One region of the Microbacterium aurum genome, then DNA from elsewhere that is predicted to be linked to it. Evidence: predicted binding sites of a transcription regulator. Region 1 holds the regulator's gene; the other holds the start of a gene.

Region 1 (3,726 bases):
TGTGCGCGATGCCGACATCGCGGATCAGCACGCCCCGGTCGTACAGCGCGTGCCAGGTCGCCGCAGGGTCGGCGACACCGGAGAACAGCACGAAGTTCGTCCAGCTCTCGTAGGGCGTGTAGCCCAGCGCGGCGAGCGTCGCGGAGATGCGATCGCGCTGCGCGACGATGTCGTCGACCATCGCGAGCATGGCCGGCGCGTGACGCAGTGCCGCGACAGCGGCCGCCTGAGTGAGCGCGCTGAGGTGGTAGGGCAGGCGGACGAGGCGCAGGGCGTCGATCACGGCGGGGTCGGCGGCGAGGTAGCCCACGCGCGCGCCGGCGAAAGCGAACGCCTTGCTCATCGTGCGCGAGACGACGAGCCGCTCCCGGCCCGGCAATAGCGTCAGGGCCGAGCGGGAGTCGCGGGGCGCGAACTCCTGGTACGCCTCGTCGACGATCACGATGCCGTCGGTCGCGTCGTACACCGCTTCGATGACGTCGAGCCCGAGCGGGGTGCCGGTCGGATTGTTCGGCGCGCACAGGAACACGACGTCGGGCCGAGCCTGCGCGACCTGCGCGGCGGCGTCCTCGGGGGCGAGCGTGTAGTCCACCCCGCGCGTGCCGGACACGTACGATGCGCCGGTCGCACGGGTCAGCAGCGGATACATGGAGTAGGTCGGGGCGAACCCGAACGCGGTGCGTCCCGGGCCGGCGAACGCCTGCAGCAGGTGCTGCAGCACCTCGTTGGAACCATTGGCCGCCCAGATCTGATCGGGGGCAAGACCGTGACCGAGGTAATCGGCGAAGCCCTCGCGTAGCGCGGTGAACTCGCGGTCCGGGTAGCGGTTGACCTCGCGCAGCGCGCGCGCGATGCCGTCGAGGATGTCGTCGGCGACCTCCTCTGGGACGGGGTGGGTGTTCTCGTTGACGTTCAGCGCGACCGGCAGCGGCGCCTGCGGTGCACCGTACGGCGTGAGACCGCGGAGGTCGGGACGGAGGAGGTTCTCCAGCGAGTTGGGGAGGTCTTCGAGACGGGCGCTCACCCTGACCATCGTAGAGGGCGGGTCAGCGTGCGGCGCTGTACTCCAGCGGGATCGCGATGGTCTCGCCGGCGTCGAGGCTGCCCGACGGCAGGGCGTTCAGCCGCATGATCGCATCGACGACGTCGCGCGGGTCCGCCTGCGGCGCGACGCTCTCGGCGATCGACCACAGGGTGTCGCCGGGCATGACGGTGACCTTCTCGAGTGCGGCGCCTGCGCCGCTGTCGGACGTGGCGAGTGCGCCACCGCCGGAGATGATCGCGATGCTGAGGGCGACGATCGCCGGCACCGATGCGAGGAAGGCCAGGACCCGGCGACCGCGACGCGTCAGCCGCAGTCGCGTCGCGGGTGCGGCGCCGAGCACGGCGCGGCGGGGCGAAGCGCCGAGGATGTCGATCGTGGTCATGGGTTCCTCCTCAAGGACGGATGCCTGCGGATGTCAGAGATTCGCACCCGACTCTCGGCCGGGAGAGTCGGATGCGAATCTCTGTACCGAAGCTATCTTCGATATAATCTGATTGTCAAGCCCTCCCCGGATCGGAGATGGATCGAACGCGACACGCGTGGCGCTGCGAGCGGAGACCTCCGGAACCGGATACGGTTTCGACAAGATGACCCCATCACCAACCTCCGACATTCGAAGGCGACGCCTTCCGGAGGCCGCGATCGAAGGAGCGCGCGACATGGCCGACAAGCCTCAGACCCGCCGACGCAAGAGCCTGAGCGACAAGCAGCTGAAGATCCTCGAGGTGATCCAGGCCTCCATCGCGCGGCACGGCTATCCGCCCAGCATGCGCGAGATCGGCGACGCCGTCGGACTGAAGTCGCTCTCCAGCGTCACCCACCAGCTGAATCAGCTCGAGCTGAGCGGCTACCTGCGCCGCGACGCCGGCAAGACGCGCGCGATGGAGGTCCTCATCGACCTGCCGGGCTCGGCAGCCGAGAACCCCGCCGACATGACGCCGGCCCTCGGCGACGCGGCGCTCGTTCCGCTCGTCGGACGCATCGCCGCCGGCGTCCCCATCACCGCCGACCAGCAGGTCGAGGAGATCTTCCCGCTTCCCCGCCAGCTCGTGGGCAAGGGCGACCTGTTCATGCTGAAGGTCAGCGGAGAGTCGATGATCGACGCGGCCATCTGCGACGGCGACTGGGTCGTGGTGCGTTCGCAGCCGAACGCCGACAACGGCGACATCGTCGCCGCCATGCTCGACGGCGAGGCGACCGTGAAGACCTTCCGCCAGCGCGACGGTCACACCTGGCTCCTCCCCCGCAACAGTGCGTTCGAGCCGATCCTCGGCGACGACGCCGTCGTGCTCGGCAAGGTCGTCGCCGTGCTCCGCGCCGTCTGAGTCACCCGTCGAGGCTGAGGTCCGGAGCACTCCGCCTGCCGCGGGCCGTGCGCGCGCCACGGCGCCGGCCTGGCCCTGCTCATCGGAGCGGGCTCGCTCGCGGTGGGCGTCGCGATCGGCTCCGCCGCCATGGGAAGCGTCGCGACCGATCTCGACCTGTCCCCCACCGGGCTTGCCGTCGTCTACGCGCAGCTGTCCGGGCAGACGGCGCACACCGCCGCGGTCCTCGCCGTGGTGGCGGACGCGGCGACCACGGTGCGGTGAGACGCTGTCCGGTGAGACGCCACGCCCACTGCCGCCGGGTGGTGAGACTCAGCCGATGGGCTGCAACTCGCCGCGCACCCGGTCCGCGGCTGTCACGAGGTTCCGCAGCGACGCCACCGTCTCGTCGTACCCCCGCGTCTTCAGGCCGCAGTCGGGGTTGACCCACACCTGCCGCAGCGGCAGTTCAGCGGCGGCGCGACGCAGCAGGGACTCGATCTCAGCGCTGCTCGGCACGCGCGGGGAGTGGATGTCGTAGACGCCGGGACCGATGCCCGCCGCGAATCCCGACGCGGCGATGTCGCCGATCACCTCACCACGGCTGCGCGCCGCCTCGATCGAGGTGACGTCGGCATCCAGCGCGGCGATCGCCTCGATGACGACACCGAACTCCGAGTAGCAGAGATGAGTGTGGATCTGCGTCGGCGCTGCCGCCCCCGCCGTCGCGATGCGGAAGGCGCGCACCGACCAGTCGAGGTACGACGCCTGATCGGCGCGGCGCAGCGGCAGCAGCTCACGGAGGGCGGGCTCGTCGACCTGGATGATCCGGATGCCGGCGTCTTCGAGGTCCGCGATCTCATCCCGAAGGGCGAGCGCGACCTGGTTCGCCGTGTCGGCGAGCGGCTGGTCGTCGCGGACGAACGACCACGCCAGGATCGTGACGGGGCCGGTCAGCATCCCCTTGACGTGCTTGTCCGACAGGGACTGCGCGAAGCGCGCCCAGTCGACCGTGATCGGCGCCGGCCGTGCGACGTCGCCCCACAGGATCGACGGGCGCGTGGCCCGCGACCCGTATGACTGCACCCAGCCGTGCTGCGTCACGGCGAAGCCGTCGAGGTGCTCGGCGAAGTACTGCACCATGTCGTTGCGCTCCGCCTCGCCGTGCACGAGCACGTCCAGCCCGAGGTCTTCCTGCAGCGCGATCACCCGCGCGATCTCGTCACGCAGGAACTGCGCGTACTCAGCAGCGGTGAGCTCGCCGCGGCCGTGCGCGGCGCGGGCGCGGCGGATGTCGCCCGTCTGCGGGAAGGAGCCGATCGTCGTGGTCGGCAGGACGGGAAGCCCCAGCGACTCCTGCGCGGCGGCCCGCAGCTC
Region 2 (3,726 bases), 1.5 Mb from region 1:
GAGGGATTCGAACCCCCGAAGTCTAAGACGGCTGATTTACAGTCAGATCCCTTTGGCCGCTTGGGTAACCTGCCAAGTGCGCACCCGCCCGGCTTTTTCAGTCGACCGGAGGCGCGATCACCCATCTTACCCGGCCGCGGGCCGTGCGAAAAACCGGCGGCGCATCAGCCGCCCGAGACGACCCTGTCGACGAAGGCTTCGACGCGGTGGCGCGTGCCGTCGATCCGTCGATCGACGTTGGCGCGCACCTCGCTGGGCGCCAGCGGCGCGGCGAGCCGGACGTTCTCGTGGCAGCCGAGATCGGCGCAGATGTAGGTGCCGACGCTGTCTCCGCGCGCCCCGGCATCCCCCGCGCGATGCGCCGTGAACAGCACGACCTGGTTTCCCGGCTGCATGGTGTGGCAGAGGTTGCAGAGCGCCGCGCGTGAACGGCCGCCGGATGCCGCGCGCACGACGATCCCTGTCGCCGCCCCCTCGCGCTCCACGACGATGTAGCCCCGGCCGCGGGTCTGCGGATCGGGCCACGCCAAGAAGTCGAGGTGATCCCAGTCGGCCAGCATGAACGACATCGGCACCGCGAGGCGCTCGAGCTCGTCAGCTGTGGCGTTCACCAGCGCGGCACGCACCTGGTCTTCGGTGAGCGGCTGCATCCCGCCAGTCTACGAACGGATGCCGCGGCCGAGGCCGGTCGCGTCACGTGAGGGGCCGCGTCCGAGGCCGGTCGTGTCATGCGAGCGGCCGCGAGCCGGCGGGATCGTGCAGCGTGCCTGCTGCGAGCCTCGAGCGGAAGTTGCCCACCGCGTGGCCCCGCAGCGCAGCGTCGCCCACCCGGTGGGCGGCGGCGGCGACCTGCAGCGGGAGCGTCGCCCGATGCCGCATGGCACGCTGAAGCAGATCGGCGGGAGCGATATCGGCCACGTGCATGGCACCGTAGATGCCGATGAGCGGCGCGATGTCGATGGCAGGATCATCCAGCGCCGCATTGTCCCAATCGAACACCGAGACAGCCACTCCATCGCACCAGCCGATGTTGTGCGGGCCGAAGTCTCCGTGGACGAGCGCCGGAGTTCGTTGTCGACGACACCGAGAAAATCGCGTCCGCCGCACCACTCCCTCGCTGTCGGCAAGCCGAGTTCCGGCGTGGCACTGCCGATCTCGGCGAGAAGTTCCGCGTAGGTGCCGCGCACGTCGGACCATTCCTCGCTCACTGCCCCGCCCGTTGGTACGCGGGTGACCACGTATCCGCTACGCCCACCACACGTTCGCCATCGATGACGACCTCGTGGAAGGCGCCTCGCGTGACGAGCGCCTCCGCCCAGCTGTACTCCGGGAAGAGCACGGCCGCTTCCGGGTGGCACGGGGCGCGGTCCTCACCCTCCGACCCTACGTTGCTCGTGTCGTCCCCCGAGATGCCGCGGTTGAGGCTGTCTCGTTGGCCCCTCACGCTTCGTCGATCAGTACGACAATTGTCAACTTTCCTCTTGTGTCGATCGTATGCGCGTTCTATACTGGTTGTGGCGGCAGCCCCCATTCAGGCAGTCGCAAGGATGAGCCGGCAGTGCTACCGGACGTTGAATGATCGACGTCAGGAGTGCCATGCCCATCCCCTTTTCCGAACAGCCCGAGCCGCCACGCCGGCCGGTGGAGTTCGACGCGCCCGACGCGGGGATGCCGGACGATGCGCTCGGCCGTTCATCCGTTGCGCCGCTCATCGATCCGCACTGGGCGGAGTTGTCTCGGCTCGTGGGGCGCGCCGAGACGAATCGTGCGGAAATGTCGCGTCTGCAAGCCGAACGCGCAGAGTTGTGCGCCGAGGCGCTCGATCTGGTCGCGATGCGCGTTGCCCAACGTCAGGCGGCACGCCCGAATCGTGAGATCGGCGACACGATCCCGCTGCGTGAGGTGATGGCCGAACTCGCGGCGGCACTCCGCGTCGGTGAGCGGACGGTCTCGACCTGGCTCGGCGACGGTAGTGCGCTGGTCACGACGTACCCGACCACGCTCGACGCGTTGCGCGAGGGACGGATCGACGAACGCCACGCGTCGGCGATCATCGGCGGCGGGGGCGCGCTCGATCCGGAGCATCGGGAGGAGTACGAGCGGCTGGTCCTCGAGGTGGCAGAGCGTGACACCGCGCCCGCGACTCGTCAATTCGCCCGCGTCGTCGCAGCCCGTCTGCAACCCGAGACCGTCGATGAGTCACACCGACGCGCGCTCGCCGAGCGACGCGTGCGCATGTTCGACCTCGACGACGGCCTGTCCCGGCTGCTCCTCGACGGCGCCACGGCCGTCATCCATGGCATCTTCGACCGTCTGACGTCCATGGGGATCGCGCAGGGGGATCTCGACGAGCCGCGCACGGATGAGGACACGGAGGCCGACGAGTCGGATGAGTCGGGCGAGGCCGACGAGACCGACGAACCCGAGGAACCCGATGAGCGGACGCTCGACCAGCGTCGTGCCGACATCATGTGCGACCTGCTTCTCACGGGGTGCCCGGCGCTGGATGGCGACGCCGACCTGTCCGCCATCCGCGCGACGGTGCAGGTGACGATCCCCCTCCTGACCCTCGCGAGCCTCGACGACGAGCCCGCGCTGCTCGACGGCGAGGCGCCGATCGATGCAGAGACGGCCCGCGCGCTCGCCGCCACCGCACCCTGCTGGCAGCGGATCATGATCCATCCCGTCACGCATGAGCCGCTCCGGCTCGACACTTACCGGCCATCCAAGCGGCTGCGGCGCCTGATCGGCGCCCGCGATCAGCGATGCCGATGGCCCGGATGCCGCCGCACAGCCCGTCGCAGCGACATCGACCACACGATCCCCTTCGAAGAGGGTGGCCCTACCTGCGCAGGGAACCTCGAAGTCCTCTGCCGCCGTCATCACACGCTGAAGCACGCATCGCCGTGGCAGGTAGTGCAGCGCGGCGGCGGGTCGATCGAGTTCATCTCACCGACCGGGCGAAGATACCGAACCGATTCGCCCCCGGTGCTCGCCGGCGCCGCGGGCAGACCCGCCTGGGCGCGCTACTTCGACGCACCTGTGGATCCGGCCGATCACCCGGCCTTCTGACGCAGCCCTTTCACCATCGCGCGGTTCTCACCGGCGACGCGCGCGGATCCGGTGTGGCAAGTTGGATCGATGGACTTCGAGCCGTTGTCGCAAGGGGTGATCGACGCCGCGCCCGACTGGATGCGAGCCATCCCCCTGCGCGCCGACGGATGGCGCGACGAGAGATTGCAGTGGACCCCGCGTTCAGGATGCGCGGCCACGGCCGCGCCATGTTCTCCCAACTCAGCAGTCTTCGAGCGGTTGACAAGCAGACTGCCCCGACGGTGGGCGACTGGTCGAAGGATGCATGCGCCGCTCTCTCGACGTTCTGGCGGCCCGCGGCGTGGAACGCGCCGAGTTCGACGGGCACGTGACGGATCCCCACTTCCTTCCCGTGTGGACCCGACTCGCCCCGACCGGAGACTGGTTCCACCTCGTCGAAGTCGACGCGGCGGACTCTGCGGCTGCGACGCACCACGGGTAGATTGGCGACATGGCTGACTCCAGTTTCGACATCGTCTCCAAGATCGATCGCCAGGAGGCGGACAACGCTCTCAACCAAGCCCGCAAGGAGGTCGAGCAGCGCTACGACTTCAAGGGCACGGATGCCTCGATCGAATGGTCGGGCGAGGCGATCCTCATCAAGGCGAACAGCGAAGAGCGCGCGAAGGCGAT

What was found. The regulator LexA, encoded in region 1, represses DNA repair genes until DNA is damaged. The targets are predictions, from matches to a motif close to TCGAACANNTGTTCGA.
Region 2: a site for LexA is predicted at 1,491-1,506, ahead of JOD60_RS06400 (HNH endonuclease signature motif containing protein). Genes of this name have one in related genera too.

Annotation. Positions count from the first base shown of each region.
Region 1 covers NZ_JAFBCQ010000001.1:2,810,548-2,814,273, forward strand. The annotation lists gene JOD60_RS13865 (histidinol-phosphate transaminase) at 1-1,033, opposite strand, end outside; gene JOD60_RS13870 (LysM peptidoglycan-binding domain-containing protein) at 1,047-1,427, opposite strand; gene lexA (transcriptional repressor LexA) at 1,705-2,370, shown strand; gene JOD60_RS17055 (hypothetical protein) at 2,500-2,634, shown strand; gene metE (5-methyltetrahydropteroyltriglutamate--homocysteine S-methyltransferase) at 2,683-3,726, opposite strand, start outside.
Region 2 covers NZ_JAFBCQ010000001.1:1,275,674-1,279,399, reverse strand. The annotation lists tRNA gene JOD60_RS06420 (tRNA-Tyr) at 1-74, opposite strand, end outside; gene JOD60_RS06415 (FBP domain-containing protein) at 165-650, opposite strand; gene JOD60_RS06410 (phosphotransferase) at 727-1,197, opposite strand; gene JOD60_RS06405 (hypothetical protein) at 1,205-1,444, opposite strand; gene JOD60_RS06400 (HNH endonuclease signature motif containing protein) at 1,597-3,072, shown strand; gene JOD60_RS06395 (hypothetical protein) at 3,057-3,272, opposite strand; gene JOD60_RS06390 (hypothetical protein) at 3,359-3,535, shown strand; gene JOD60_RS06385 (YajQ family cyclic di-GMP-binding protein) at 3,545-3,726, shown strand, end outside.